DNA from 2 places in the Aneurinibacillus sp. XH2 genome. Region 1 is predicted to be linked to the other one. Evidence: riboswitches for the same ligand, from Rfam matches in the RefSeq annotation. Region 1 holds a riboswitch; the other holds the start of a gene.
What was found. A riboswitch is a leader RNA that binds a small molecule or an ion and turns the genes downstream of it on or off. The one in region 1 is predicted to bind lysine.
Positions count from the first base shown of each region.

Region 2: it holds a riboswitch for lysine, as region 1 does, so the genes downstream of both, ACH33_RS03790 (aspartate kinase) here and ACH33_RS10495 (amino acid permease) in region 1, are expected to answer to the same signal.

Region 1 covers NZ_CP014140.1:2,112,709-2,129,118, reverse strand. Annotated here, with positions in the region: gene gmd (GDP-mannose 4,6-dehydratase) at 1-193, opposite strand, end outside; gene ACH33_RS10535 (ATP-dependent DNA helicase) at 377-2,431, opposite strand; gene nadE (NAD(+) synthase) at 2,689-3,519, shown strand; gene ACH33_RS10525 (MaoC family dehydratase N-terminal domain-containing protein) at 3,626-4,069, shown strand; gene ACH33_RS10520 (MaoC/PaaZ C-terminal domain-containing protein) at 4,081-4,512, shown strand; gene gerQ (spore coat protein GerQ) at 4,678-5,118, opposite strand; gene ACH33_RS10510 (cell wall hydrolase) at 5,130-5,561, opposite strand; gene ACH33_RS10505 (NAD(P)-dependent oxidoreductase) at 5,640-6,581, shown strand; gene ACH33_RS10500 (C40 family peptidase) at 6,722-7,723, shown strand; gene ACH33_RS10495 (amino acid permease) at 7,771-9,276, opposite strand; lysine riboswitch at 9,398-9,587, opposite strand; gene ACH33_RS10490 (hypothetical protein) at 9,968-10,273, opposite strand; gene ACH33_RS10485 (dynamin family protein) at 10,399-14,298, shown strand; gene ACH33_RS10480 (response regulator transcription factor) at 14,607-15,338, shown strand; gene ACH33_RS10475 (sensor histidine kinase) at 15,335-16,177, shown strand; gene ACH33_RS10470 (ABC transporter ATP-binding protein) at 16,327-16,410, shown strand, end outside.
Region 2 covers NZ_CP014140.1:761,724-778,133, reverse strand. Annotated here, with positions in the region: gene ACH33_RS03790 (aspartate kinase) at 69-1,304, opposite strand; lysine riboswitch at 1,471-1,660, opposite strand; gene uvrC (excinuclease ABC subunit UvrC) at 1,748-3,538, opposite strand; gene trxA (thioredoxin) at 3,663-3,980, opposite strand; gene ACH33_RS03775 (electron transfer flavoprotein subunit alpha/FixB family protein) at 4,226-5,197, opposite strand; gene ACH33_RS03770 (electron transfer flavoprotein subunit beta/FixA family protein) at 5,219-5,983, opposite strand; gene ACH33_RS03765 (enoyl-CoA hydratase) at 6,070-6,855, opposite strand; gene ACH33_RS03760 (fatty acid metabolism transcriptional regulator FadR) at 7,008-7,601, opposite strand; gene ACH33_RS03755 (cbb3-type cytochrome c oxidase subunit I) at 7,813-9,210, shown strand; gene ACH33_RS03750 (cbb3-type cytochrome c oxidase subunit II) at 9,231-9,740, shown strand; gene ACH33_RS03745 (c-type cytochrome) at 9,753-10,175, shown strand; gene ACH33_RS03740 (hypothetical protein) at 10,187-10,675, shown strand; gene putP (sodium/proline symporter PutP) at 10,719-12,182, opposite strand; gene ACH33_RS03730 (proline dehydrogenase family protein) at 12,247-13,167, opposite strand; gene pruA (L-glutamate gamma-semialdehyde dehydrogenase) at 13,260-14,810, opposite strand; gene csaB (polysaccharide pyruvyl transferase CsaB) at 15,233-16,339, shown strand.

The sequences.
Region 1 (16,410 bases):
GGGAAGAGAGATCCGTGAGATCGCCATCGCTATATTCTACTTCTGTATCTATGTTTAAATACGATAATCTCCAGAGAGCATTCGTGCTGCGGTGCGCAAGCAGTCCTACAACTCGGTATCCTTTCTTTAACAGCAATTTCGCCAGATAGGCGCCGTCCTGACCAGTGATTCCGGTAATTAACGCCGTTTTCATCCACGCTCACTCCTTTTGCACTCTCCCTTTTTGTTCGCAAAATTCCACTTTCCTATCTTACATACCATATGAAGGAAAGAGCCAATTTGTGATTTGTAGGAGCAAGGGGAGCTACGGCTATGAGCGTACTTTTGGTTCATTCAGAGATGGCGCAAGGCTTTTAGTTATTGCTGCCTTTCTCCTTTAGCTTGTAAAAAAGCGATGCAGTTCGTCCATGCTTTTCGTTAGGCGGGCGGGAGGCAGGCTTGCGAGAATTTCGGAGCCGTACGGCTTTGTATGCAGGCGCGAATCGAGAATCACGACCACGCCGCGGTCGCTTCGCGTTCGGATCAGCCGCCCGAATCCTTGTTTGAGCCGCAAGATGGAAAACGGCAACATATATTCCCTGAAGCTGTTCTGGCCTCGTTTATCGAGACGGTTCATGCGGGCTTTAGTAAGCGGATCGGTTGGTACTGGAAACGGCAACTTGACGATTACGACGCATATTAAATCGTCACCCGGCACGTCGACCCCTTCCCAGAATGATTCACATCCAAAGAGAACGTGATTTGGTTGTGAACGGAATTGTTGCAGAAGCGTGTCACGTGATAATTCCGGTCGGTGTAACAGGCCGGTTAGTCCGTGTCGTTTAAGCCAGGGTATCATCGCTTCATATACTCGGTTCATCTGGCTGTATGACGTAAACAGAAGAAATGTCCTTCCGCGTGTCGTCATGACAATTTCTTTCATTGACGCGATCAAAAAAGCTTCGAACTCTTTTTCCGCAGGAGAGGGAGCTTCATTAGGTACAAGCAGGATCGCCTGCTGTTCATAGCGGAACGGACTTGGCGTTTCTAACGCTTCGTATTCGTCGATGCCCATCCGGTTCGCCACGAACGAAAAATCGCCCTGTGTTGTTAGGGTGGCGGATGTCATAATCACCGTTTTTTGTGTAAATAACTCTTCGCGTAGCAGTTCGCTCACGTCGATTGGGGCCGAGTACAGATGCAATAGCGAAGCCCAGGCAAAATCATCGCGAATGAGCGAGCGATGCCCTTCGGCCCCGGGTTCTTCGTATGCAACCCATGTTGCCCATTCATCGGGAGACTCGTTGCACAGCACATGTGTAACCATTCGTTCCATTTGTTCGATTTGGGAAATGTAGCGGCTGAGTCCGATAACGGTTTCCTCTTCGCCTCCCGCTGCTTTCAATTCTTTATGTTTATCGGCGAACAACGTTTTCCACTCTTTAAAAAGCGGAGCCACTTCGTTGTTTGCGATGATGCTTTTTTTTAGCAAATATTCGTTTTGTGGCCGTTCGGCGAGTGCGCGTGCCAGCGGGGCGAACAGTTCCACAAGCTTTGCTACGAGTCGCGCTCGGATGCTTTCCGTTTGCTGCTGTAAATCTGACGAATCCAGTTCCCGCGCCCAGTGCGCCCGTTTTTTCAGAAAGCGGTTGAATAATATGTTTATTTCTTCGATACTTACATGGTATGTATACTGTTTTGTGACCTGATCTTCCACCCGGTGCGCTTCGTCCATAATGACTGCATCGTATTCCGGTAGAATGCTCGCGCCTTGGCGTCTTAGGATCAAATGAGTAAAGAATAGCGCATGGTTTACTACGATAATTTGCGCATTTTGTAATTTTTTACGGGCGTTTTGAATAAAGCATTGTTTATAGAACGGACTGTTTTTGCCAAGACAGTCATCGCTGTCGCCCTGGATCGCCTGAAACAGCGCAGGCGGAACCGGCAGTGGAATTTCTTCGCGGTCTCCCTTTTTCATCGCCGGGAGCTGTTCTCTCAGCTGCCTTACTATTTCCCGCTCCGGCGTTTCTGTCGTTAAACTGTCTTGCCAAAGCTCCTCCAGTCGCCGTTTGCATATGTAATGACTGCGGCCTTTGGCCAACTCGTAGCGAAACTCTTCAGCTAATTCCGGCGCAAGTTCGCGGATGACTTTATGTGCCATCGGCAGTTCTTTTTCGAGTAGCTGTTGTTGCAGCGTGATCGTATTGGTGGAGATAATGACACGCTTTTCGTTTTTGAGCGCCCACCATACAGCCGGTAGCGTGTAGCCGAACGATTTGCCGGTACCTGTTCCCGCTTCAATAAGGCCATGTGTTTCCTGCTTCAGGCAACGCAGCACGAGATTGGCCATTTCAAATTGCGCCCGTCGCGGTTGATAGGCGGGCACATGCTTGGAAAGGATTCCATCCCGTTTAAAAATTCGGTACAAGGTTTTTGAATATGTCATCATATATAAATAAAATCCTTACTTTTTCTTTCATCATAGCAAAATGAATATTCTTATTCCATATACGTCACGATTATTATTTTGATTTTGCTAGCAAACCCGGCAGGAATCCGCAAAAAAAATGGTGAAAATAAGGTATGGGAAACAAAGAGACGGCCGCTCTTGTTTTTTGTATTCGAGGGAAGCGAATTAGGGAAAAGAAAGGTTATAATAGATAGAGAAGCAGAACGATGCACAAAGAAAGGATGCGAAAGATACTTATGACTCATCAGCTTCAGCAACAAATCCTTCGAGAATTGCATGTCAGCCCTACCATTGTACCGGCTGATGAAGAAAGGCGGCGGATTGATTTTCTGAAAGCATATGTCATTCAGACCGGGATGAAAGGATATGTGCTCGGAATTTCTGGCGGCCAGGATTCTTCGCTGGCTGGCCGCTTGGCGCAGCGCGCGATGGAAGAACTGCGTCGTGAGACGAACAAAGAGTATCTATTTGTCGCCGTTCGTCTGCCGTATGGCGTGCAAAAAGACGAGGAAGACGCGCAGCGCGCGCTTGACTTTATTAAACCGGACAAAACGATTACAGTGAATATTAAACCGGCGGTGGACGCCGCATACGAAGCTTTTAAGGCAGCGACGGGAGAGACGTTGTCCGACTTTTTAAAAGGCAATATAAAAGCAAGAGAACGTATGAAAGTACAGTATGATATTGGCGCGCATTATCGATTGCTTGTGATCGGTACGGATCATGCCGCGGAGGCGGTGACCGGCTTTTTTACCAAATACGGGGACGGCGCGTGCGATGTGACTCCGCTGACAGGACTTACTAAGCGCCAGGGGCGCGAATTGTTAAAGCATATGGGAGCGGACGAACAGATTTATATGAAAGTTCCAACCGCGGATTTAGAGGACGATAAACCGCTGCTCCCGGACGAGGTGGCGCTGGGTGTTTCTTACGAGGAAATTGACGACTACCTCGAAGGCAAGGCAGTGGATTCGAAAGCGGCGGAGGCAATCGAGCGCCATTATATGAAAACGCGCCATAAGCGTCATCTTCCGGTATCACCTTTTGATACGTGGTGGAGAAAATAGAGCGCCAAGGTGCGGAAAGGGAAGTCCGTCGACCGTTCGGAAAATCTTAAGCCGATCGAGGAAATTTTGCAGGGCTAATACATATCAAAGAAAGGAGAACAAGATAGTGGCAAATCCAGAGGATAAAAAAGGGTATACGTTTGCGCCGTACTCTGGCAGAGTGGAAGCGGGCAAAATCCGTGAACTTGCGCTGGCGCTCGGCGACGACAATCCGATCTATACCGATGAAGCGAAAGCGAAAGAGGAAGGGCTCGACGCCATTCCGATCCAGCCTACATTCATGGAAGTAATCGACATGTGGTATGGGTCAAGCTTTGAAGATTTGATGGAGCAGCTTGACATTGACATGAAAAAATTGCTGCACGGTGAACAGGAATACGAATATTTCGCTCCTGTATACGCAGGGGATATGATTTACGCCGAGACAAAAGTCACCGATGTAAAAACAAAGCGAAACGGTATGGCGTTTTACACGCTTGAGACGATATACAGAAATCAAAACAACGAAAAAGTAATGGCCGCCCGCATGATGTTGGTCAAAACGCCGTAAGGAGGAAGAATATGGAACCATATTTGCTTGCGAATCGTGATGTGCAGGTGGGGACCGAACTGCCGCCGCTTGAAAAACCGCCGATTACCCGGATGCAACTCATTAAGTTCGCCGGTGCGTCAGGTGATTTTAATCCAATACATACTGTGGAAAGCGTGGCGCAGGAGGCCGCGCTTGGTGGTGTTATCGCCCATGGGATGCTGATTATGGGGTTTGCTGGCCAGGCGCTTGCTACGTGGGTGCCACGTGCATCGATTAAAAAATTTGGTGTCCGATTTTCTGCCATTACCCGCCCGGGCGATCAGATTACCGTGCGCGGACAATTGACCGCGAAGGAAGAAACGGATGAAGGGACATTCATTAAAATTAAACTTCAGGCCGTAGATCAGAAAGGTGAAGTAAAAGTGAAAGGGATGTGCGAAGCATTGCTTCCACGCGCCTAAGTAGCGGCGGGATTGTAAAAGGCGCTGTACGGCTGCGTACCGTGCTAGATGGCATCTTATTTGACTGGTACCTGTGCTAACGATTGGATTGTGGGTGTAAAAAATATTTTTAGTAGAAAGAGGTGTGGGAAATTTTTGTTTCCCGCACCTTTATGTTTTTTGCGTTTATCGCGGTGGATATGTTGCCATTTGGCCAAGCGGGTAACTGTATTCAATCGGTTCATCAAACGTAACATAATCAAGGTATACCATGAGCAACAAATACCGTGTTCCTGTTTCGGGATCGCTGAGAATGATATGATCGCGGCCAGCAGCTTCAATCACGCCTTTAAACACTTTTGATTCGCTGGTGCCGCCCCGCTCAAATGTCATGTATACGGTTGCTACTTTCCCGCGGTTGAGACGCAAAATGTTTTCAATATAAGACTGTTCCAGCGGCAGCATGCTTGGCATAGGCACTTGTAGCTGTGCTTGCGGCGGGGCGGTCGGAGTTGTAGGCGTAGGACTTTGACTTACACCGGGTGTTTGGTTTTGCGGAATGTTCCATCCGTATAAATATTGTGGATACGTTTGGCGATTTTCAATTGTATAATACGGATAATACATATTGCTCCTCCTTAATACGTTTGGTATACTGCAGGACAATTCTCCGGAACGGGCTGGAAAAAGCAATGAGATTTATACCGGCCAGCATTCGGTTGGTTGAACCATTGAGCAGGACAATCTTCTGTCGGTTTAAAGAACCACAAAGAGAAGCTTGCCGGATGGTATCGCTCTCCATTAATTACTTTTCTTGCTAGACGAATCTCATTCGCTCTTGCCCGTTGATAAAAATATCCCTTTTGTGTAGCTTCGAAACCACCAGGATACTGAAATACCATTTGTCGAATGTCGGTAATGGGTTGGAAATCAAGGCAATTCGCTCTTACGCGATTAACGCCGACATTTCCGACCATAAGCATGCCTAAATTACCTTCGCCTTCTGCTTCCGCGCGTATAAGCCGGGCCAGCAATTTAACGTCCTCTTCTGTTGCACGTACAACAGCCAATTTTTTCACCTCCCGCTTCCTTACTTATCATATTGAGGAAACGAGAAATTGGTGATTCGCCTATACGTTTTATGGCATTTGTTTTATTATGAAAAAGTGGTTCGTTATACACAAAGTGAAGGAGTGAAAAGCATGGCACAGGATGTGAAAAAGACTACGATTGGTTTTGTCGGCACCGGGGTTATGGGCAGAAGCATGGCCGGTCATTTGTTGAAAACCGGTTATCCGTTGCTTGTCTACAACCGCACCAAGGCCAAGGCAGAAGAACTGATTGCGGCCGGAGCGGTTTGGAAAGACACGGTTGCTGAACTGGCGCAAGAAGCTGACGTTATTATCACGATGGTTGGTTATCCGAAAGATGTTGAGGAGACGTATCTAGGTGAGAACGGGATTTTGCCGCACGCCAAACCCGGTACATATGTTATCGATATGACTACATCGAGTCCGCTTCTGGCAAAGAAAATCTATGAAGAAGCGAAGAAAAAGGACATTCATGCGCTGGATGCACCGGTATCCGGCGGTGACATCGGGGCACGCCAGGCAAAACTGGCTATTATGGTTGGTGGGGAAAAAGAAGCATTTGAAAGGATGAAGCCGATTTTTGAGCAAATGGGGACGAATATCGTCTACCAGGGAGAAGCCGGCTCCGGACAGCATACGAAAATGTGCAATCAGATCGCTATTGCGTCCGGCATGATTGGCGTATGTGAAGCAATGGTATATGCGAAGCGAGCAGGTCTTGACCCGGAAAATGTTTTGAAAAGTATTGCCACCGGCGCGGCTGGAAGCTGGTCGCTTAGCAATCTGGCGCCGCGCATGTTGAAAGGTGACTTTGCGCCGGGCTTTTATATTAAACACTTTATTAAAGATATGGGGATCGCGCTAGAAGCCGCAGAAGAAATGGGAATGATGACGCCGGGGTTGAAGCTGGCCAAGTCGCTGTACGACGAGCTTGCGGAGAAAGGCGAGGCAAATAGCGGCACCCAGGCATTATACAAATTGATAGACCAGCAGTTATAAGACGCCAGGAAAAGTAACTTGGCAGAAGAGCTAACAGCCCTGATTTACTGCGGCAAAACGGTAGATCTGCTCGCATCTTTGGGCATTGGTGTTACCGCTAAGCAAAAATAAAAAACGGTAACAAGGAGGAGCACTAAGTGATGAAGCCGTTGTCTTTGATGTTTTTGGCTGTGCTATTGGCGTTGCTGGGGAATGGTTTTCCCGTTGGTGCGGAAAGCGCCGCGTCGAAAAAGAGCGCCTATGTGGATGTGGCGGTGGCTACCTTGTGGATAAAACCGGATATTGTCCGCCCTGTTGATGCTCCGTCGCTCACACATCCTGTCGATATGTGGAAGTGGACGCGCTCCATGACGCTGGAAGAAAAACTTGGCTTGGTTCCAAAACTGGAGACACAGGCATTGTACGGAAACAAGGTCACAATTTTGGAACGAAAAGGAAAGTGGGTGAAAGTGGCGGTACACGGTCAACCCACTCCACGCAATGCACAAGGATATCCCGGCTGGATGCTGGCTACCCAACTGACATATAACGAACGCTTTGCCGCAAAAGATGGCCAGCCGTTTGTGCTGATCACGTCTCCGACAGCGAAGTTGTACAACTCGGCTACTTTAAAACATGAGGAAATGGAAATTAGCTATAATACGCGCCTGCCTTACGAACACGAAACGAAAGACGCCTATCAAGTACTGAAGCCGGACGGTAAGCATGCTTGGGTGAAGAAGCAGGACGCTAAAGTGTACGCGTCAATGAAAGCTATCCCGAAACCGACCGGAGAGCAACTTGTGAAGACGGGTAAGAAGTTTCTTGGTTTGCCGTATTTATGGGCAGGAATGAGCGGTTTTGGATTCGATTGTTCCGGCTTTACGTTTACGGTATATCAGTCGCACGGCATAACTATTCCGCGCGATTCATCCGTACAGGCGAAATACGGAACGCCGGTGGCGAAAGAAAAACTTAAGCCGGGGGATCTTCTGTTTTTTGCGTATAATCAGGGGAAAGGCAAAGTTCATCATGTGGCAATGTATGCCGGGGATGGTATGATGATTCATTCGCCGAATTCGGCGCGTACGGTGGAAATCATTCCTGTAGATACGCCAGAGTACGCGAAAGAATTTGCCGGCGCGCGGCGCTACTTAAAGTAGACAAAGCCCCCCGCCTACACGGAATAAGGCGGGGAGGGGGTAGTTACTTACATTTGGCGGGAGGACGGGAGCGTTTCGTCGCCGTATATTTGGCATTCCTTGAGAGGAATGACTTTTGTGTTTTTGGCGAATTTATAGCTGAGCCACAGCACGATGAATAGCGGTAGTCCAATGTAAGAGACGAGCACGCCATTCCAGTCAATGGTTTCTCCCGTAAACGCTGAGTAATTTTGGCCGAGGATGACAATAAGACAGAGGACGAAAGCAAAAATTGGACCGAACGGGAACCATTTCGCCCTATAAGGTAGCTTGTTTACATCGTACCCTTGCGCGAGATAAGCTTTGCGGAAGCGGTAATGGCTTATGGCGATCCCGATCCAGGCAATGAAGCCTGACATGCCGGATGCGTTTAAAAGCCACGTATACACGACGCCATCTCCAAATACAGAAGCAAGGAATGCGGCTGCACCTACGAATGATGTTAAAAGCAGGGAGTATACCGGAACGCCGCGTCGGTTCACTTTTGCGAACAATTTTGGGGCTTTCCCTTCTTTGGCGAGTGCCCACAGAATGCGTGTGGAAGCGTACATGCCGGAGTTGCCAGCGGATAGTACAGCCGTCAAAATCACGGCGTTCATGACCGATGCCGCGAAGGCAAGCCCTGCTTTTTCAAACACGATCGTAAATGGACTCATGGCAATGTCTTCGATGCCATCATGAACCAGGTTTTCGTTGTTGTACGGAATAAGCAGACCAATAACCAGAATCGCCAACACATAAAACAGCAAGATGCGCCAAAACACTTGCCGAATTGCTTTTGGCACATTTTCTCTCGGATTATCGCTTTCGCCGGCCGCAACGCCAAGCAGTTCCGTTCCCTGGAACGAAAAGCCCGCGGCCATGAAAATGCCAAGCATAGCCATAAAGCCGCCGTGGAATGGTGCGTCATCTACGGTAAAGTTTTTAAATCCTATCGCTTCACCGCCCATAATACCAATAATCATGAGCAGACCAATAACGATAAAAATAATGACGGTCGTTACTTTAATCAGCGCGAACCAATATTCCGATTCCCCGTATCCTTTTACTGATAAATAGTTTAAGCCGAACATCAGAAGAAGAAATAAAGCACTCCAGAGCAAGGACGGGCTATCCGGAAACCAGAATTTCATGAGCAACGTTCCCGCAGAGAGTTCTGCCGCGATCGTAATCGCCCAGTTATACCAATAGTTCCAGCCTAGCGCGAACCCAAGCGCCGGATCGACAAACCGGGACGCGTAGGTGCTGAACGAACCGGATATTGGCATAAATGTAGCCAGCTCGCCAAGGCTTGTCATAAGAAAATATACCATGATGCCAATCGCGATGTATGCGGTGAGCGCGCCGCCCGGACCGGCGTCATGAATCGCGCTTCCGCTTGCGAGAAACAGACCGGTACCGATCGAACCACCGAGAGAAATCATGGTAAGATGGCGGGCTTTAAGTCCGCGTCGCAACTGTCCTGCAGACGCTTGCTCGCGTGGCTGTGAGGAATTCTCCGTTGTTATTTGCATCGCAAAAACACTCCTTTTACTGTTGTGGTATGATGCTAAACTAAAGGAAGGAGTGCGAAATAAAAAATGCCGCCGGAAGGAAATCTCCGGCGGCATTACGTAAAATCCGCATCATACCTTCCATGAAGATAGCGCATCACGTTCGTTCAGAAAGCAAACGTGACAGTTCTGCCCCTGTTCGGTGACAGCCCCAGCCCGCGCGCACGGAGAACGCACACAGACTTCGGCGATTTTTCCTTTCCGACGAATTCATAGACGTTCTCCGCGTCTCTCCCGCCGTACTTATAAAAACCGCGACCTCTACCTCATCTATATGATGATGAGGATTTTTTCTATGAATTTACATAAACAAAAATAAGTATAGTAGAAGTTGAATGATAAATCAATACTTGAAAATTTGGAATGAATTATTGACCCGAAGATGCGTACATCCGGTAGGGTGTAATAACCGTTTGTAAAATAAATTTTGATAGAGATGATTGGAAGGGGCTTATATCATACAGAATTGATACATGTTAATGGAAATACTTATCATTGAATGTGTTTCTTTCGAAGACAAAAGTAAGCAGGACGAGAATGGATACTACCTGCTTCGCGCAAGGTGCATCCGCTTCTCTTTTTCACTCCTCCTGCCTTTTTTGTTTTATTGTATGATACAATAAAAACAAAAAAGGAGCCATGTGTCCTGCTTTTATACGATCACTTGTTTTCTCAACGTTTTTTTCAGTTCTTTTTTCAGGCGCGGGTCAATCGTCTTCGCTTTCATGATCTGCTCGTATGCCCGGCATAGCGAATGCCAGTAGGACGCGTTATTGCGCTCTGGAGCTGTCTTCAAGAACGCGATATAATGCCTGACTGCCTGATCGGTGAGTGGTTTTTTCAGCATTTCATCCGTCACATAGACCATTTTGCGCTTTTGTTCGTCTTTGTACGCCACATACGAAAAGCCGATAATGATACTGAACATGAAGAAGATACAAAGAATTTGCATCATCATTGTTAAACCTCTTTCGTTTTGAACATGAGTTTTGTTCTAGCCATGCCACAGCATAGCAGAATTTATACCTTTTGGCACTAGGGTTTTTGTTTTTTTAAAAAATTATTCAAGAATATGGGGATTATATGTTTATACCTCCAGATACTTTCGCGCAATCAGCCATTCGAAAATGGGTTGAAAATCAGAATATTTCGCTTGTTCAAGTTGCGGGACGTTTGCGGGAATTGCTATACCAGTTTGAGCTTGCGGGGGACAAAAAGCGTGCGGAGCGATGCCGGGATTTGCTCGACAAAGCGGAAGCATCCGAGTTTGTCATCGCATTTTGCGGTCATTTTTCGGCTGGCAAATCGACGATGATTAATGAGTTGATAGGACATGATTTATTGCCAACAAATCCAATTCCGACAAGCGCTAATGTGGTGAAAGTCAAGACAGGGCCTGCGCGCGTGACAGTGACGTTTAAAGAACAGGGGGAAGTGAATGTTACCTACCCGTATGATATGCAAGAAATTCAGGCATATTGTACGGATGGTGATCGGGTAGACCGGGTGGAAATCAGTTACCCAAATGACCAGCTTCCGCCGGGGGTGACAATTCTCGATACGCCAGGTATTGATTCGACAGAGGATGCGCACCGGGTGGCGGCGGAATCGCAGTTGCATACGGCTGACCTTGTACTGTATATCATGGATTACAACCATGTCCAATCTCGGGTGAACAAGGAGTTTATCGAAACGCTGCGAGAGCAAATGAAACCAACCTGGCTCTTGGTCAACCAGATCGATAAACACGTGGCGTTCGAAGTGCGGTTTGCCGAATTTCGGAGCAAAGTTGAGGACGTGTTTACAGGGCAGGAAACGGACGCTTTTCCGCTTTTTTTTACGACAGTGCGTGAGCCGGATCATCCGCACAATGATTTGCCGCTTGTAAAGCATCGATTGGCGGATGCGATCGTCAAGAAGCGGCGTCGGATCGTGGAAACCGTGCTTACAGCAGCTTGTTTGCTGATGCGCGATCATTTAATGTGGCGCGAAGCGACGCGGCGGCCGGAGATTGACGCATGTCATGCGAAACTTGGCACATATCGGATGGAAGATGAAGAACGCATCGCCCGTGAGTTGAGAGAAGCAAAAGAGCGTGAAGCGGCGCTTTCCGAGGAAACCGAGCGGTTTGAACAGGAATTTTTGGCCCAACTTGAGCGGTTGCTTAACAACGCGAATTTGATGCCATATCATACGCGCGAACTGGCGCGTGCGTTCGTTGAATCAACGCAAGTGAGTTTTCGTGTCGGTCACTTGTTTTCGGGTCGCCGGACTAGGATCGAGCGGGAGCGGCGGCTTGCGCGCTTTCACAAAGAGGTATGTGAGAATGCGGCGACATATATTGATATTCACCTTAAAAAAATGATGCTTGAACATCTGGAAGTATACGGGGTGGAAGACGAAAAGCTGCGTCGCTCCATTTACGAAATGAAAGTGCCGATTACGAAAGAATGGTTAACCGGTTTGCTAAATAGGGGCGCGCTGTTTAACCGCGAGTCTGTCATGCGCTATACTTCTGTTGTCGCAGACGCGATTCGCAGGCTGTATTCTGAAATGGCAAAGGAGAAAATGGAAGCAGCGCTGGCTAATTTAAAGAAAAACCGACAGAAAAAAGCGGACGCGCTGGCGGCAGCGCGCAGGAAGCTTACCGAAAAGCTCACGGCAGCGCGGACGCTGCGGACGATAGCGGAAGGACAGGTGCGCGCCTTAAAACAGATGATGGCCGCGCTTGACGGAGCGCGGGATGAATACCATCCGATTGAAGAAGAGGTAGGGGATGTGTCCGCCGCATTCCTGGCGTTTGCCTCGCGTGGAAGACGGGAAAGGGCAAGAGCACGGGTACATATCGGGCGCAAACAGGGAACAAACAGACGCTCGCGCAAAGAAAATGCCGGGCAAATAAAAGCGCGTGCTGGCGCTGCGGTGCAAGCCCTTGAAGAAAGCGCCCGCCTGCTTACGTCTTTACCCGGTTTCCATGAGACGGCGCAAGAGCTTGCGGCGCGTGCGGATCGGATGAGAAGGCGGCAGTATACGATCGCCTTGTTCGGTGCATTTAGCGCCGGAAAATCATCGTTCGCTAATGCCTTGTTAAAAGACATGGTATTGCCTGTATCACCACATCCGACAACCGCGACGATTAACTACGTGCTTCCGCCGGCGGAAGGGCATCCGCATGGTACGGTCGTGGTTAAATTTAAAAGCGAAAAACAGATGTTGAGCGATATGAATCAGGCGCTCGAGCTTTCGGAGCGGCATGTGTCTTCGTTCGCTGAATTGGAAGCACTGCTCGACGCGCATGAAACATTCATGCGGAAAAGGAAGGAAAAACGGGTGAAGGCGGAACGGGAACCGGGCGCTATGGGGCAAGAAAGCGGACAGGCGGAAGCCGAAGAAGAGCGTGACCCGTTGGAATTGTTACGGGATGAACATCTCTTTTTCTTAAAGGCGGTGCGAAACGGGCTTGCTTGGATGCAGGGTCGCTTTGGAACGGAACAGAAAGCGACGCTGGAGGAAATGCCTGCGTTCGTCGCCGTGGAGGAACGTGCCTGTTTCGTGGAACAGGTGCAGCTGTATTACGATAGTCCGCTGGCGCGTCAAGGCGTTATTCTCATAGATACGCCGGGCTCCGGTTCGCTGAATGCGCGCCACACAGAGGTCGCGTTCAATCACATAAAGCATGCGGATGCGGTCGTGTTTGTAACCTACTATAACCACGCGTTTTCGCGCGCGGATCGTGAATTCCTTATTCAGCTAGGCCGCGTAAAAGAGCATTTCGCCAAAGACAAAATGTTTTTCATCGTCAATGCGGCTGACCTAGCTGGTTCTGAAGACGAGATCGACGACGTATTGGCTCATGTGGAGCGCAATCTGCTTGCCTGTGGGATTAGAGGAGCCCGCCTATATCCAGTATCAAGCCAAATCGCCGTATTGGCCGAACGGCACGCACGTGGGGAATTGACGGAACAGGAAGCAGCGCTGTACCGCAAGCTAACGGGTACGGGATCGGACGAAGTTCCCCTTAATGGCGCGGAAGGACGGTTTTTTTCCGGGATTACGTTGTTTGAGGAAGATTTTTATCGGTTTGTAATGGATGAATTGACCGAGGCGGCGGTGGACGCGGCATATGAAGAGATCGGACGCGCGCTTGCAATTCTGGACGCTTGGCGCACGGAGGCACGGGCCGGAGAAAAAGAACGGCAGGAAAAACGAGTACAGGCCGATAGGGCAAGACGCGATTCGTTGGATGTAGTCAATCGATTGGATACAGAGATTGAGCGCGGGCTAGTCGAGCAGGAAATTGAAGAATTGCTCTATTATGTGAAACAACGCGTATTTTACCGGTACTTTGACGAGTTTAAGATTATTTTTAACGCGGCGGCGTTTTCGGATGAAAAAGAGGAAATGCAGACCCTGTTGCGTCGCTATACAAACGAGATGCTCCGCTTTGTTGCGTTCGATTTAGCGCAGGAGATGCGGGCGACTTCGCTTAGGATTGAAAACTTTCTTGCGCGTATTTTGGGCGGGATTCGTCTCCGGGCGGAACGAGAACTCCAGGAAGTGGATGGAGGGTTCGCGCTTCCGGTGTATGAAGCGCCGGAATTTGCTGCGCTGTCTTTTCCGGCTGGCTTGCATGAGTTGAACGCCTCAGCGTTTGCTGATTTACTCGCCCCATATAAAAGCCGCAATGCTTTTTTTGTGGAAGAAGGGAACCTTAGATTGCGCGATGCGCTCGAAGTTCGGTTGCGGGAACCGGTAAGCGAATATGTGACGGATTGCGAGGTGCGGATGAAGCGGGCGTACCTTCCAGCCTTTGATGAAGAGGTGGCTCGGATATGTCAGGAGATACGACGAAAGGTGGAAGAATACTATACGGGTAAGCTAACTGCGCTTGGAATGACCACTAACATTCAAGCGCTTGACGATGCGTATGAATTATTGCAAAGACTTTATCATTCGCGCCCTAGACGAACAGCATCCACTTAAAAAAGTGATATAAACACTATGCAAAAATTATATAACGTTGTATAATAAAAAAAGTTATAAAGCATGTCCCCTTTTAGCCATTCTATCGTGGTAGTTAGTGTGGCACATTTTTCGCCCTGGAAACAGGGCTTTTTTTTATCGTTCGAGAAATACGTTTGTTGATTATCCAAGGCCACCTTCATTCTCGATTGATTGCAAAGAACGGTTCCCCGGTTTTCGACAGGGAGTTTTCCGGAACGCGGGCAACGTGGTTAATGAACTTCGGGATTACCTGTGATACAATTTTTGAAGATTAAGGAGGAGATCCGTTGTATAAAGTGTTCATAGTCGAGGATGAACCAAAAATCGCTGAAATGCTGGCCGCTCATCTGGAAAAGTACGGATATCAACCGTATGTTGCCTGCAATTTCAAAAATTTGAAGCAAGAGTTTCTGGAGGTTCGCCCGCATCTTGTTCTTTTGGACATTAACCTGCCTTATTTCGACGGGTTTTACTGGTGCAGGCAAATCCGCACGGTGTCCAATGTGCCGATCGTTTACGTGTCGGCCCGTTCGGGCGAGATGGATCAAGTGATGGCAATCGAAAACGGCGGGGACGACTATTTGACCAAACCGTTTCATCTCGACGTCGTACTTGCAAAGCTGAAGAGTTTGTTGCGTCGCACCTACGGTGAATACGCCTACTCGGTTTCTTCTTCAGACATCCTCGATCTGTCCGGGCTGGTGCTCGATCGTTCTCGTTTTACCGCGGAGTTCAGAGACAGATCGATCCATCTGAGCAAGACCGAGTTTCAGCTGTTGGAGGCGCTGGCACGAAAAGCGGGACAGGCCGTAAGCCGGGAGACACTGCTGGAGACGCTATGGGATGACACTACATTTGTGGATGATAACACGTTGACGGTGAATGTAACTCGTCTTCGCAAAAAGTTAGAAGAACTTGGCCTGGGGGATTGCATCGAAACGATTCGCAGACACAGGTACAAGTTGAACGTTCAATGGGCGGATGAACAAGCAGCGTGGATGGGAGGAGAGGAACCGTGACCCTGGCCCGCTTTCTTTGCGATCGTCTGCCACTTTTGTTGCTATACTCGGGCTCGTCCGCATTGGTGCTATTGTTTCTGTGGTTAGGTTTGCACTTTCGCGGGGTGGGCCTGACAGTATCCGAGATTGCATACATGGCGATTTTGCAAGCTTTCGCCGCGTTCCTGTATCTCGCTTATGACTACATTCGGCATCGGCTGCTCTACAGACAGTTGAAGACCTCTGGCAAAGATTTCGATGATGTGCTGCGCATCATGAGTCCGGTCACCGGCGAGGAAGAAGCATTGGTGCGCCGTTTGCATGACATGCATCGCGTGTATGCGACCGAACTGTTGAAGCACCGGCAGAGTCAGGAGCGCCATCTCGAATACGTCCAGATGTGGGTACACCAAATGAAAACGCCCGTGTCCGTCATCGCCCTTCTTCTGCAGCAGCCTCCAGATACGGCGGAACCGGAGCGCATCCAAGTGGAAACGGACAGGAAATGGCTGCATTTCATGCTGCAGCAGTTGATCTCGAATGCGCTGAAGTATTCGAGGTTAACCGGACGCACCGGGCTGTCCCTCGACCTTCGGGTTCGCCGGGAAGGCCGCGCTGTTTTGCTTCAGGTTGAGGACGAGGGGGTTGGTATACCCCCGGAAGATTTGCCGCGTATCTTCGAACCGTTCTTCACAGGCGAGAACGGTCGTCTGACGAAGGAGGCGAGCGGCATGGGACTATACCTGGTCAAACAGGTGCTCGACCGGCTGGGGCGCCGCATTGAAGTATCGTCTTGCCCGGGGGAAGGTACGACCGTGACGATCGTGTTCGAAACGCGGTCGCTGACAAAATTGACATGACAAAATCCAGGCGAACCTTGCAAAATTGTAAGGTTCGTCTTTCGTTTTGTAAGCTTGAGCAATGTAAAAAATGACCGGTTGCGGTACTATAATGGAGCCAACAGATAGCCAAAATGTAAAGAAGGAAGTAATGATAGGAGGAAGATACCATGCAATTGCACACAAAAGCATCCGGAGCCGCCGCACCGGTTTTGCACGCTGAAGCATTGACCAAAATTTACGGTTCAGCGAAA
Region 2 (16,410 bases), 1.4 Mb from region 1:
TTTTCTTATTGCAGCGATTGCTGCACAACATTCACTTGCTGATTCACTGACCAGCCACCAGCAAACACTTAATAAACAACAGCTTTTTCCTTCGTATCCAAGCCAAACACAGTATGCAGATTGCGCACTGCTTTTTCCATGTCTTCGAGCGGTACTACGCATGAGACCTTAATTTCAGAAGTCGAAACCATTTTAACCTCTACTCCGGCTTCAGCAAGGCATGTAAACATTCTCGCTGCTACCCCTGGATTCGTAATCATGCCAGCGCCTACAATCGATACTTTAGCCAGTTCCTTTTCTGCCACCACATAACCGAACTGCAACGTATCCCGTTGCTTATGCAATACATCTAACGTTTTCTTAACTTCATCTCCGCTTACGGAAAACGAGACATTTGTGGTCTCCGCTTCATACGAACTTTGGACAATGATATCAACATTAACATGTTCAGCTGCCAGTACTGCAAACAAGTTTGACAGCGTATCTACCTTTGCCGGCATATCGACTACAGTTATTTTAGCTACATTTTTATCGTAAGCAACTCCGCTAATGACAAGCCCTTGTTCCATATCTGCTTCCTCCTCGATAATGGTTCCTTCCTCTTCACTAAAGCTTGAACGTACAGTAAGGCACACTTGATGCTGCTTTGCACATTCCACCGCCCTCGGATGAAGCACCCCCGCACCAAGCGTTGCCAACTCCAACATTTCATCATAAGAAATGCGGGCCAATTTACGAGCGGAAGACACAATGCGCGGGTCTGCGGTATACACTCCGTCAACATCCGTGTAAATTTCGCACCTATCCGCTTTCAGCACAGCTGCAAGCGCTACCGCTGTCGTATCCGAACCACCGCGTCCGAGCGTGGTGATCTGTCCGCTCTCAGAAATGCCCTGAAACCCGGCAACGATAACGACTTTACCCTGCCCAAGCGCCTGCTGAATAGGCGCTGGATCGATTTCAGTAATCCGCGCCTTTGTATGCACTTCTTCTGTGGAAATACCAGCCTGCCATCCAGTCATGGATACCGCATCCCAGCCCTGAGCATGCAATGCCATCGTCACCAGAGCAGTCGATACTTGCTCCCCTGTCGTAAGCAGCATATCCATCTCACGGGGACTCGGATGATCTATAACTTGTTTTGCCATGTCCACCAGCATATCCGTTGACTTTCCCATCGCCGAGACAACAACGACAACCTGATGCCCGGCTCGGCAAGTCGCTAAAATGCGGCGGGCCACCGCCTGAATACGCTCAATCGTGCCGACGGATGTGCCGCCGTATTTCTGTACTATAAGACTCATCTCTCGCGTCCTCCTATAAGCATTCTTTCTCTGTTTATCTCGCACGCTGAGAAGTTCAGGCGTGACCACGCCGCTTGAAAAATAAAAAAGACAACAGAAAGGCACGTGCCTTAGCTGTTGTCTGTGTCTCGCATAAATAACAGCTAACGCTCACTCCCTTTTCCCCCTGCGAGATAGTGCTCCACCGAACATCCGGGATGATCATCCGGTGACAGTCCTGCACTTATTCAATGCAGGCCCAACAGCAGGCGGCGAGATCCAACCTGCCATTTCGGCGAATTCCCCTTTCCCCTGCCTTCACTGGATTCTCGTTCCTCCAGCAGGATACTCATGGTTTTCGCGCCTCTACCTCACCTTTTAAAGTGAGGCGTTATTGTTTGAATATTTAATTTACATACATAGTAACACACGTCGTCCAGAAGAACAACCTTTTTTCTTCTTTTTCACTCGGGTGCAACCGTCGTTTCCTCTTCACGCAAATGTTGCAAAATCTGACGGGCAAGCTTATCACCTATGCCAATGTTGCGATATTCATCCACCGTTGCTTCACGCATACGCTTGATGGAACCGAAATGTTTCAGCAGCAACTTTTTGCGTTTCTCACCCACACCCGGAATCTCGTCAAGCCTAGATTGGAACATCGTTTTGCCGCGCGTATTGCGATGGAACGTAACTGCGAACCGATGCACTTCGTCCTGAATGCGCTGTAGCAAATAAAATTCGTTGCTATCTCTCTTCAAGTCGACCGGAATCGGTGGGTCCCCTACAAGAAGCTGTGCGGTGCGATGCCTTTCGTCTTTTGCTAGGCCACACACCGGAATATAAAGGCCCAGTTCGTTTTCCAGCACATCGACCGCAGCCGCAATCTGGCCCTTTCCTCCGTCGATAACGACTAAATTAGGCAATGGCAGACCTTCTTTTAGCACGCGGGTGTAACGACGCCGGATCACTTCTTTCATTGTCGCATAATCGTCTGGACCAGCCACGGTTTTCACTTTATACTTACGGTATTCCTTCTTGTCCGGTTTGCCATCTGTGAACACAACCATCGCCGAAACAGGATCGATACCCTGAATGTTCGAATTGTCAAACGCTTCAATACGTTTTGGATATCCGATGCCAAGCAATTCGCCAAGTTTCTGTACCGCCTGCACCGTTCTTGCTTCATCGCGCGCCATGAGCGCAAATTTTTCCTCCAAGGCGATGCGGGCGTTCTCCGTCGCCATGTCTACTAATTGCTTCTTGGGGCCACGTTGCGGTGTCAGCAGCCTGGAGCCGAGCATCTCCTCTAATCCGTCTGTGCCTTTGCTTATTGGAAACAATACTTCTTTTGGGCGCATATGCTCCTGAAAATAAAACTGCGCTACATAAGAAATGAAATCTTCATATTCTTCCCCGTAATAAGGAAATGAGGCCACATTACGCTCAATCATTTTCCCCTGACGAATGTGGAATACCTGTACACTCATCCAGCCTTTATCCGCGTAGTAACCCCAAGCGTCCCGATCCACGTTATCGCTAAACGTAACTTTTTGCTTCTCCATAATCGCTTCAATGTACTGAATCTGATCGCGCAGTTCCTTAGCACGCTCGAATTCAAGCTTTTCTGCTGCTTCTTCCATTTGCTCTGTCAGCTTCTGCTTAACTTCCCTATAATTGCCGTTCAAAAAGCGGGCAATTTGTTCGCTCATTTCCTCATATTGTTGTGGGTCTACTTCATATTCACAGGGAGCGAGGCACTGGCCCATATGGTAATACAGGCATACGCTTTTGGGAATATGCTTGCATTTGCGCAACGGATACAACCGGTCAAGCAGCTTCTTCGTTTCCTGCGCGGCTCCGACATTTGCATACGGCCCGAAATATCTAGCGCCATCTTTCACTACCCTGCGTGTGATTTCAAGACGAGGGTGTTCTTCGTTCGTAATCTTAATATAAGGATACGTTTTATCATCTTTTAGCAATACATTATAACGCGGATTATGCTGTTTAATCAGGTTGCATTCCAGAAGAAGCGCCTCCACCGGCGATGAAGTCACAATATATTCAAAATCAGCAATCTCCTGTACAAGACGCTGCGTTTTTCCGTCATGACTACCCGTAAAGTAAGAACGGACACGGTTTTTTAATATCTTAGCCTTGCCGACGTAGATCACTTCGCCCGCTGCGTTTTTCATTAAGTAACAACCGGGCTTATCAGGCAAGAGACTTAGTTTTTCTTTCAGCGTATTCATAGCAGTCCCCTCCTGATTGTTATGTTATCATAAATATCGCAGGTTCTGGTAACATCCGGCGAACCACGGCCTTTCAGATCATAAATCCCCCGGCTATAACAGATAAGCCGGGGGATTTATGATCTTACAGGTGCTTATTGATTGCGTCAAGCAAGCTTTCTTTCGGCTGGAAGCCGATGATTTTATCAACAACTTGGCCGTCTTTTACGAGAAGAAGGGTTGGGATACTCATCACACCAAAACGTTGCGCGGATTCAGGATTTTCATCGACATTTACTTTTGCGATTTTCACTTTACCGCCGATCTCGTTATCAAGTTCTTCGAGAACAGGCGCAATCATTTTGCAAGGGCCGCACCACGGAGCCCAGAAGTCAACCAATACAGTACCGCCGCTTTCTACTTCGCTTTGGAAAGTATTATCTGTTACATTTACGATTGCCATATATAATGTCCTCCTTATATCTCATTATCGTAACTAACGTACCTGTCCATTTACTTTCGGTATATTGCTGAGATATACCAGTAACAGTATATCACTTTTACTTTAAAATATCCACTTGCGAAACTGCCACAAGATCTCCGCTTCGTTGATTTTTTGTCCAGCGCCGCAACCTGCCAAAGCAAAGGCACAAACGACAAAACAGGCAGGGACAAAAATGACCCTGCCTGTTTTGTCGCGTTATCCGTTTAATTTTGAACAAGAACTTTTTTGAACTCTTCGGTAAGAAGCGGAACAACTTCGAACAGATCGCCTACGATACCATAGTCGGCTACCTGGAAAATTGGTGCTTCCGGGTCTTTGTTAATCGCTACGATAACTTTGGAGTTAGACATACCAGCTAGGTGTTGAATCGCGCCAGAGATACCCGCTGCAATATACAGATCAGGTGTAACAACTTTTCCTGTCTGCCCGATTTGCAGAGAATAGTCGCAATAGCCGGCATCGCATGCACCACGGGACGCGCCTACTGCGCCACCCAGCACTTCTGCTAGTTCCTGAAGCGGCTTAAAACCTTCCGATGATTTGACGCCGCGGCCACCGGATACCACTACTTTTGCTTCGGCCAAATCCACGCCACCCACAGTTTTGCGAACGACTTCTTTTACAATGGTACGCAGATCTTTAATTTCCACGTTGAAATCTACAACTTCTGCCGTCCCGCCAGTTTCTTCCGCCGGGATGTTATTCGGACGCACAGTTGCGAACAGAATGCCAGATACCACTTTCTTTTTCTCAAATGCCTTACCCGCGTAAATCGGACGCGTAAAAATCACTTCACCGTCTTCCACTTGGATGTCGATCACATCAGATACGAGACCAAGACCCAAGCGTGCGGCGATGCGCGGCGCAAGATCTTTGCCGATTGCCGTATGCGGCATCAAAATTACTTCTGGCTGTACTGCATCAATCACCTGACGCAATGCCTGAAAATAAGCGTCTGTCGTATACGTGTCAAGCTCTTTGTTACTAACCACATACACTTTGTTCGCGCCATATTTGCTTAACTCTCCCACGTAATTAACCGCGTCGCTACCGAAAGCGGCCGCCACGATTTCCCCGCCTTCGGAAACGCGCTGTGCCGCTGTCAGCGCTTCAAATGAGACATTACGCAAGCTCCTATCTTTCGCTTCTGCCAATACAAGTACTTTTTTCATAATCGCTCGTCCTCCCTCAACCCTTTAGATTACTTTCGCTTCGTTGCGCAGAAGAGCCACCAATTCTTTTACTTGATCCTGAATATCCCCGTTTAAGACTCGTCCCGCTTCTTTCTTCGGCGGCAGGAATGTTTCCGTTACGGACGTTTTCGCGCTCACATCACCGTCAATGTTTAAATCATCCACCGTTAAACGCTCCATCGGTTTTTTCTTCGCTTTCATAATGCCGGGCAGTGAAGGATACCGCGGTTCGTTTAACCCCTGTTGTGCTGTGACAAGCACCGGCAGCGATACTTCGATAACCTCCATGTCCCCTTCCACATCGCGTTCAATGGTTGCTTTTCCGCCATCAATGTCCAGCTTCGTAATCGTCGTCACCTGAGGAATGCCAAGCTCTTCGGCAAGACGCGGGCCCACCTGGCCGGAGCCGTTATCAACCGCCATATTGCCGCCGAGAATAATGTCATACTCGCGCTCTTTAATTACAGCCGCAAGGATTTTCGCTACACTATATTCATCAAGTTCAAGACCTTGGTCATCAACAATAACCGCTTTGTCTGCGCCCATTGCCAGCGCCGTGCGCAACGCGCTCTCCGCACGTTCCGGCCCCACCGTTACAACGGTAATCTCTCCGCCGTGCTCATCGCGCAGCTTAATCGCTTCTTCCACCGCGTACTCATCGTACGGATTGATGATGAATTCCACGCCATCTTCGCTGATTTTTCCGCTTTCCAACACGATTTTTTCTTCTGTGTCAAACGTTTGCTTCAAGCATACAATAATGTTCATATATATCCTCCTTCGGCTCCAATAATATATAGAGAAGGTTCAGCGTTCTACCTTTTTTAGCAGACGCACGAACAGGTAATGTATAATTATTTGTCGGTGAACTGGGCTTTACGCTTTTCGATGAAGGCATTTACACCCTCTTTCATGTCATCGGAAACAAACAGTTCACCAAATAACTTAGCTTCTTTCTCCATGCCGCTCTCCGGTCCGGTGCAAAGACCGTATGTAACCGCTGTAAGCGCGGCACGGATAGAAATGGCGCTTTTCTGTAGCGCGATAAACTCAGCGAATTTCTTCACTTCATCCATCAATGAAGCAAGCGGAACCGCGCGATTTACCAAGCCTATGCGCTCAGCTTCTTTCCCGTCGATAAATTGGCTCGTCAAAATCAATTCTAACGCCTTCGCTTTGTTGGTCAGACGCGCCAACCTTTGTGTTCCGCCGAATCCCGGAATCAATCCAAGATTTAACTCGGGTAAGCCAAGCTTAGCATCTTCGGCAGCAAATCGCATGTGGCAGGCCATTGCAAGCTCAAGACCTCCGCCCAGAGCGGCACCGTTAATGGCCGCAATGACAGGCTTTTGAAAATTTTCAATACGGTCAAATAGCCTTTGGCCTGTGCGCGCCATTTGCTCCGCTTTTTCCGGATTATCAAAGGCGCCTGTAAATTCTTTAATGTCGGCTCCAGCGACAAAAAACTTCCCTGCTCCGGTTACAACGACAACTTTTATTTCCTCGTTGTTCCCGGCATAATGAAAGGCATCACTCAATCCTGAGAGCGTGGCGGAGCTTAACGTGTTTGCAGGAGGTACATCGATGCTGATATAGGCTACCCTGTTCGCCACTTCAAGCTTTACATTCGTAAACTCCATCTGTTTCTCTCCCTCCATCATCCATGTGTAAATTATGGTATAGCAAAATGTTGCTGAACCACTCCATCATTCGTTATTTTTCTATACATTCACTTATTCATGAATTATAATAATCTTTCGTAAAATAAGCCATTCGGCTGCTTTGTATCATTTCACTGTTTTTCTACTTTTAATCCGTTAATAAATAAGTTGTGAATCGGCTCAACAAGTGATACAAGGTTATATTTCCTGTCGTTCATTACCCAAGACGTAACCGCTTCATCCAGCGTGCCAAAGATCATCTTGCGCGCTACCCGATGCTCCACATTTTCCCGAAATACTCCCTGTTCCTTGCCAAGAAAAATCACTTCATCAATAAGTTTTAGGTATTCCTTAAGCGCCTGATTAATTCCAGCCCGTACCACAGGATCGGACTGGCGCAGTTCAATTTGGGTTACAATGGCCCAGTCGCGATTTTGCGACATTTGCCAAAGATGCATATAAATCAGTTCCCGCAGGCGATCATCGGCTCTTTCCAGCAATTCAATACGCTCGCGCGTCGCCTGAACAAAGGCGCCCATTTTTTCCTTAAATAAAGAAACAAGCACATCGGCTTTGTTGTCAAAATACAGATAAATCGTTCCATCGGCAACGGACGCTTCGCGCGCAATCTTCGATACCTGCGCCTGGTGGTAGCCGTGCTGTGCAATGACTTTTACCGCAGCTTCAATAATATTCTGATATTTCTCTCCTGTTTTCTTCGCCATATAGCTTCCCTCAAATCCAAGATGAATGAGCATTCACTCGAGTTTAGTTTATTCAAAAAAATTAGCATTGTCAATATTTATCGAGGGGAAATGTATGGCTTTTATATATATTTTGACATCTTCTTGTTTTCTCCTTCTTCTCAGAATATTTTTCTTTGCTCAGGAAATACTTAACATGATTTCATCTTGTTGTTACGGAAAGGAGATTGTTATGGCAGCCATTACAAGTGACGAGAATAAAGCGGTTCGCTTCTTTTTCTATTCTTCACTCGCCTGGCTGATTGTCGGAATGATTATCGGCTTGATTCTGGCAATCAAATACGTCTGGCCAGACTTTCTTGTTTGGGGAGCATTCCTGCAAAAGTATCTTTCCTATGGACGCATCCGTCCGGTGCATACGCATATCTTGATCTTCGGTTGGCTGTCGATGGCGTATGTGGCCGGTCTACTCTACGTTATTCCACAACTTACGCGCAAATCGCTGGAACACCCGCGCTTCGTGCGCTCTCTTGGTATTCTATGGAATGTATACATGATATTGGCTATTATTACTCTTTCCATGGGATACACAACCACCATCGAATATGCAGAAACGGTATGGCCGCTCGATCTGCTCCTCATTGTGTTGGTCGCAGGCATCACTTACGCTTGCTTCAAAACCATCGCCAAAAGAAACGAAAAACAATTGTATGTCAGCCTTTGGTATTTTATGGGGTCGTTAATTTGGCTCCCGTTCCTTTATATCATCGGTAACATTGTGACTTACTTTATTTCGGGAGTGCCGCAGGCGCTGGCCGGCTGGTTTTACGGCCATAACATCATCGGACTGTGGTTGACGACCGTAGGAGTTGGCTTTATCTACTATCTGCTTCCTTTACTATCCAAAAATCCGCTCTACAGCCACAAACTCTCGCTGATCGGATTCTGGACCATTGCCACCTTCTACGTGTGGAACGGGCCGCATCATCTGCAAAATGGTCCCATTCCAGCCTGGCTTATGAAAGCCGGTGTTGTCCCGTCCGTACTGCTTATTATTCCAGTATGGACAGTGCTGGCAAACGTATTCGGAACGATGAAAGGAAAGTGGCATGTAATCTCAGAAAACGTACCGTTAAAGTTCGTCGTAACCGGTGCGATTTTCTATCTCATTACCTGTCTACAGGGACCTTTTCAATCACTCATGCAACCAAGCGCCATTCTAAAGTTTACAAACTGGATTATCGGACATGCCCATATGCCGCTGTTTGCCGCCTTCTCTTTCGTACTCTTCGCGTTATTCTATTATGCGCTACCAACGCTGACAGGGCGCAAAATCTACAGCCAGGCGCTCATGAACTGGCACTTCTGGCTTTCCGTCATCGGCTTTCTCATTTTCGCATTTACCACGTGGACCGCAGGTGTCATGCAAGGGTTTGCCTGGGCGGAAGGCAAACAATATGGTGTTCCGTTCCTTGAAGTCGTTATCTCCTTACAACCCTTTTCCATCGCGAGGACAATCGGCGGAGCGCTTATGTTTACCGGTCAGCTTATTTTCATTTATAATGTGCGCCGTTCGCTGAAAGATGGACAACTATTATCACTTGAAGAAAAGTCAAGCTCTACCGCCTAAAAAAGGGAAGGAGAAAAGCGATGAGCGGACAAAGCAAAGAACGATCCATGAAACCTTTTGTTGTCGGCGCCTCCCTCCTGTTTTTTATCGGGGTGGTCGCCACCGTAATCCTCCCGTTCTACGATGAAGTCATGCAACGGGAAAACGCCAACGCCAAAATAAAAAATTATGCAATTCATTCTCCGGAGTACAGGGGTAGGCAAGTGTATATCCGCGAAGGATGTCACGTCTGCCACACCCAGTTTGTCCGGCCGGTTAAAGCCGATTCTTCGCTCGGACCTGTATCCGTGCCAGAAGACTACTACCATGATTACCCGCACCTGCTGGGAACCGTGCGTACCGGGTCAGATTTAACATGGGTAGGCACACGTTGGAATGAACAATGGCACCGTGTCCACCTGCGCAATCCGCGTCAGGTGTTCCCTGGAAGCACGATGCCGAGCTACAATTACCTGTCTGATCAAGATACCGAAGATTTAATCGCTTATCTAATGAGCCTAAAACCAGCGCCTTCCACAGAAGGACGCTAGGAGGTAGAAGCAATGGATGAAGAACGCCACGAAGAAAAGAAAACGACGAATCAAGAACCTCTTGAAGAAGTTGCGGGGATTCGTATGGCGAATGCCCGGGTACCGCGCTTTCTCGTCTTTACGTATATCGCGCTCGCCGTCTGGGCGATTGGTTATTCGGTTCTGGCCCAACCGGTAAACGAGCGCACGGAAGATACAGCTGGCAACAAACCTGTGGATGGAAAAGTCATTGTCCAGCAACACTGTCTCGGTTGTCATCATCTAACGAAAGAACGACTCGTTGGGCCTGGATTGGAGGGAGTAGGAAAGCGCCTTCCCGGCGAAAAACTAACCGAAGTGTTATTAAACGGGCGGGGAGCCATGCCGTCCCTCCCCAATCAGGGATTGGATAGCGAACAGATTAAAGCCGTAGAAAAATATTTACGCACACTGTAAGGAGGAACAACGTGAAACCTCATATTATTGCTGTTTTTAACCTTCCAGAAGAGGCGGAACGTGCCTTTCATGCTCTGCAAGGATACGTAAAAAAAGATGAAATTTCGTTTTTGAGAAAAACGGATAATACCGAGACCAGTACTGGAGACGCGAGCGCTGATCCTATAGTGGACGGCGTTGTCTGGGGCTCTTCTATTGGAGGAGCCGCCGGACTTGCCTTTGGCATGGGTTCCCTTTTTATTCCCGGCATCGGTCCGGTCATCGCGGCAGGCCCGCTTCTTTCTTTACTGGCCGGCGCTGCGTCTGGCGGAGTGATCGGCGGGTTGGCAGATATGGGGGTTAACACATATACATCGGAACGAATCCATACGCACATTGATAAAGGAAAAGTGATTCTTATTACGCAAGTAAGCAAACCCGAATTACGCGGTCCGATTACCCATCTGCTGGAGCAATACGGTGCGGTTGAAATTCACGAAGAGCCCGTCAATGAGAACTAAAAAATAGCCTCCTTCTGACGAAAGGCAGAAGGAGGCTTATGCATCATGCCGATTTTCTGCATTGCTCAAATTGTTCTTCTAGCTTTGCCGATGGTTTTGCGGTCAGCAGGCTAACGACGATAATAGCCAGCAGGCTTGCCGCAAAGCCCGGAATCATCTCATACAGCGCTTTTGAAAGCTCCGGGAAACGGGTCCAGATAATTACGGTGGCAGCACCTGCAATCATACCGGCTAATGCCCCCCACTTGTTCATACGCTTCCAATACAGACTTAGCAAAATTACCGGACCAAACGAAGCACCAAACCCGGCCCACGCATAACCGACAAGTGCCAGAATCGTGCTATTTTTCGTGTACGACAGCGCTAAAGCGATCAGTGCGACCAATAACACGGACAAGCGTCCAATGAAAACAAGTTCTTTGTCCGTTGCAGAACGGCGGAAAAATGTTTTATAAATATCCTCCGTCAGCGAACTGGATGTTACAAGAAGCTGAGAGGAGATCGTGCTCATAACAGCTGCAAGAATCGCCGCCAACAAAAATCCTGTAATAATCGGATGGAACAAAATATGACCAAGTTGAATAAATACGGTTTCCGGGTCTTTCAATTCCAACCCCTTGTTTGAATAGAAAGCGATTCCAAAAAATCCAGTAAACATGGCACCGACAACGGAAAAAATCATCCAGCCCATTCCGATTCTTCTGGCTTTTTTCATTTCTTTTACGGAAGAAATGGCCATAAAGCGGACAATAATATGCGGTTGACCGAAGTAGCCCAATCCCCAAGCGAATAAAGAAACAATACCGAGGAACGTCGTTCCTTGAAATAAGTCAAGCAGCTTCGGATCAACGGAGTGAATTTCAGAAAACGTGCTTCCTATGCCTCCTGTATGGAAAATCGTTACGGCAGGCACAAGAATCAACGCGATAAACATAATCAACCCCTGCACAAAGTCGGTCCAGCTAACTGCAAGAAAACCGCCAAACAACGTATAGGCAACTATAACGCCGCCAACAATCCAGAGTCCGACGTGATAGTCGAGATTAAACGAGTTCTGGAAAAGCACCGCACCTGATACGAGACCGGAAGATACGTAAAATGTGAAAAAGATCATAATAACAAGACCTGATACAAGGCGCAGCATGTTTGACTTGTCATCGAAGCGGTTTTCCAAAAACTCTGGAATCGTAATCGAGTTGTTAGCAATTTCCGTATACGTGCGTAAACGGGGAGCCACATACAACCAGTTAACATACGCGCCAAGCGTAAGTCCGATAACAATCCAGGAAGCGCTGAGTCCCTGGGCGAACATCGCACCGGGAAGTCCCATCATTAACCAGCCGCTCATGTCGGATGCGCCTGCGGAAAGCGCTGTGACCGCTGGCCCCAGCTTCCTTCCGCCAAGCATATAATCCGACAGGTTGGATGTGCGCTTGTACGCGTAATAACCAATACACAACATACCTACCATATACACAATAATAGAAAGTAATAATTGCTTGTCCATTGTTGATCCCCCCGTCGTAATTATTTTTTACGGATGTGCCACCTTTACTTTTATTCTATTTCTATTATTTTGAAACCATGCCTTTTAGCACAAAAGCTACGTTTGCAGGACGTTCCGCCAGGCGGCGCATAAAGTATCCATACCAGTCGTTACCATACGGCACATACACACGCATTTTATATCCCTCCTGAGCAAGCTCAATCTGAGATTGCGTGCGAATTCCATATAGCATTTGGAACTCAAACTGATCGCGTGGAATGTTATATTCTTTTACCAGTTGCTTCGTGTACGAAATAATCTGGTCGTCATGGGAAGCAATCGCCGTATAGCTGCCGTTTAGCAGATGCTTCTTAATAATCTTTTTGTAGTTTTCATCGACATCTTTTTTGTCCGGATAAGCAACCTCTGGCGATTCTTTATACGCGCCTTTTACGAGGCGCAATGAAACCCCTTTCAAATCTTCGATATCTTTTTCTGTACGATACAAATATGCTTGAATTACCGTACCTACATTATCATACTCTTGACGCAGCTCTTTTAGCAAATCCAATGTTTGCTGGCAATGGCCGTAATCTTCCATATCAATGCGGACAAAATTGCCATACTTCTTCGCTGTGTACAAAATGCGGTGCATATTGCGACGGCACAAATCTAGATCAATATCCAGACCAATCTGTGTTAATTTCAATGAGAGGTTGCTGTCCACGCCCGCTTCATGAATCGCTTCCAGCGTTTTTACACAATAGTCTGCTGCTTCAATTGCCTCTTCGCGGCTAAATACAAATTCGCCCAGATGATCAAGCGTACATACAAGGCCTTTATTGTTTAAATCGCGCACTTTATTAATCGCCTCACGAATCGTCTCACCCGCTACGAAACGGCTAGCGCCAAAACGCAACCCCCATTTTTTAGCAGCCTGATTTAATGGTTTATTTTGTGAAAGAAAAAGGAAAAAATTTTTCATTGCTGTTTCTACTATAGCCATAAGGTGTTCCTTCCTTTCTTTTTTCTTCATCTTTGAAATTTTGAGGGAGCCTGGAGCGTCAAGCGACACTCCAGACCTTCTCTGCTATTCCGTTACAGCACTTCAGAAATAAGCTTCGGCTGCGTGAACTGCAACAGGTAGTCCGGGCCGCCCGCCTTGGAATCCGTACCGGACATATTGAAGCCACCGAACGGATGCACGCCAACGATCGCGCCTGTGCATTTACGGTTAATGTACAGGTTGCCCACATGGAACTCAGCACGCGCCCGCGCCATATGTTCACGGTTGCGGGTGAACACCGAACCCGTCAGACCGTATTCCGTATTGTTCGCCACTTCCAGCGCATGGTCGAAGTCGCGCACTTTTGTGAACGCCACAAACGGGCCGAAAATTTCTTCCTGCATGATCCGCGCGTTCGGAGCCACATCCGCGAAGATGGTCGGCTCGATGAAGTACCCTTCATCCCCCGCCGGCTTGCCGCCCAGCACCAGCCGGCCTTCTTGCTTGCCAATTTCCACGTATTCCATCACTTTGTTGAACGCTTTCTCATCGATCACCGGGCCCGTGTAATTGGATGCATCGCGGACATCGCCCACCTTCAGACCTTTCGTGATTTCCACCACACGGTTTAACACGGTCTCATATACATCCTCATGCACAATCGCACGCGAGCATGCGGAACACTTCTGGCCAGAAAAACCAAATGCAGACGCCACAATGTTTTGTGCCGCCAGCTCCAGGTCGGCGTCTTTGTCGACGATGATGGCGTCTTTTCCGCCCATTTCGGCAACAAGGCGCTTCATCCAGATTTGACCCGGCTTCACTTTAGACGAACGTTCATGAATGCGCAGGCCCACCGCGCGAGAACCCGTAAAGCTAATGAAGCGTGTTTTCGGGTGATCAACCAGGTAATCACCAATCACTTCCGGACGGCCTGGCAGGAAGTTGACCACGCCCACCGGAAGACCGGCTTCCACCAGCAGTTCATAAAACTTATAAGCAATCACAGGCGTTTGGCTGGCCGGCTTCAGGATCACGGTATTTCCTGTTACAATCGCGGACGTTGTCATTCCTACCACAATCGCCAGCGCAAAGTTCCACGGCGGAATAATAAAGCCAACGCCAAGCGGAATGTAGTCCAGATGGTTGTCTTCGCCCGGAAGATGGACGAGCGTCTGACGGCCACGGTCTTGCAGTTCGATCATTTGTCGGCCATAGTATTCCATAAAATCGATCGCTTCCGCTGTATCAGCGTCCGCCTCCGCGCGGCTTTTGCCGGCTTCGAGCATCAACCAGGCGGAGAATTCATGCTTTCTGCGGCGCAGGATGGCTGCGGCTTTGAAAAGATACCCCGCACGTTCTTCGGCCGGAACGCGAGACCATGTTTTGAACGTTTCCCATGCTGCGTTCATCGCTTTATCGGCCAGCGCCTGATCGGCAGCGGCTACGCGGCCAATTACCTCATGTTTGGCGGACGGGTTTATCGATACGATTTTGTCTTCGGTCATGATTTCCTCGCCGCCGATCACGAGCGGATAGTCGCGGCCAAGCTCAGCCGATACTTTCTCCAGCGCTTTGTTAATCGCTTTCATATTCTGTTCATCAGCGAAATTGGTAAACGGTTCAGGACGATATGGAATCATCGGAACAACCTCCTGTTGTGTAATCCTTCCAGATTTTATGTTTGATTCAAAATGAGTTCATTCTACTTTTGTTTGTATTGCAACAAGCATGCCAAAATTAAAATTACTTTCTTCATTCAAATTTTTTTCACTTAACTGTTAAATAAGTGTTAAAAAATATACAAATATGTAAATCGAATAGCATTTAATTTAAACAATTATGTAAACCTATTCCCTTTTCCTCCCCGTTCCATTGGAGACAATAACTTTCTTTCTAATTAGCAACCTGTTATACTAAAGTGTACATGTTTTATATGCATCCGATTCAATATATCAACATCCTTTTGTGGTTTGGGAGAAACGCTTCCCACACTACGATACAAATATCTAAATACATATTAAAAAGTGATGTATATAGTTCGGTTTGAAAGAAGGTCACTTTCATGGCAAGAATACTTATTTCAGGGTACTACGGATTTGACAACGCTGGGGACGACACGGTGTTGTACGGAATTATTACATCCCTTACAAAACATATGCCTGACGCGCAGCTTGCCGTCCTATCAAATACGCCGGCTGAAACACAGGCCCTGTTTGGAATCCCAGCATTTAACCGCTGGCGAATGAGCGCGATTATTCAACAATTGAAAAAATCCGATCTTCTTGTCATGGGAGGCGGGAGCCTGTTACAAGATGCAACAAGTCCCCGCAGCGTCATCTATTATCTCGGAATCGTCATGATGGCGAAAATGCTTGGAAAACCAGTCATTTTCTACGCGCAAGGAATCGGACCTATCACGCGGGCCATCAGCAAGCGATTGATCCGTGCGATTGTAAACCGTGTCGACGTCATTACGGTACGTGATGAACAATCGGGAGAAGATTTGAAATCGTTCGGAGTCGTCAAAGCCCCGATATATGTCACAGCGGACCCGGCAGTAACCATTAACCCCAGCCAGGTGGATACATCATTCGGACAAAATATAATTAAAAAGTATAAACCCGGCACTACCAAACCCGTAATGGCTATCTCGGTACGCGCTTGGAAGAATGAGCAACAATATAAAACCGCCATTGCCCGTTTCGCTGATGAAGCGCTGCGCAGGGGATGGGAAGTGTTTTTTCTTCCGATGCAGAATCCTGCCGACTTGGCTCCTTCAGCAGATATTATTAGACTAATGGAGGAACCAGGCGCTGTATTGATTGAAGAAAAAATGAATTTCAAGCAAATTTTTAGCTTTATTGGCGCGTCTCAGTTCGTGCTCGGAATGAGGCTCCACTCGGTCATTTTGGCCGCGGTCATGAACATTCCATTTGCAGGAATTTCTTATGACCCGAAGATGGATCGTTTTGTGCAACGCCTTGGTATGGAATCAGCGGGTCACATTAAGGGTTTGGAATACGAAACTCTGCTGGCTAATGTAGAACCTTTGCTAAATGACTTGACAGGCACACAAGAAAAAATCCGCCGCAATATTGGAGCTCTTATACAGGAAGCGGAGAAAAGTAGCCTCCTTGCCGTGGAACTTCTAAAACGGCGGCACAAGTAAAAATATGTCGAATGCAAGCGCGAAATTTCACTTCTTTTGCCTGTTTACCACTACTTTTGTAAGACGGGCAG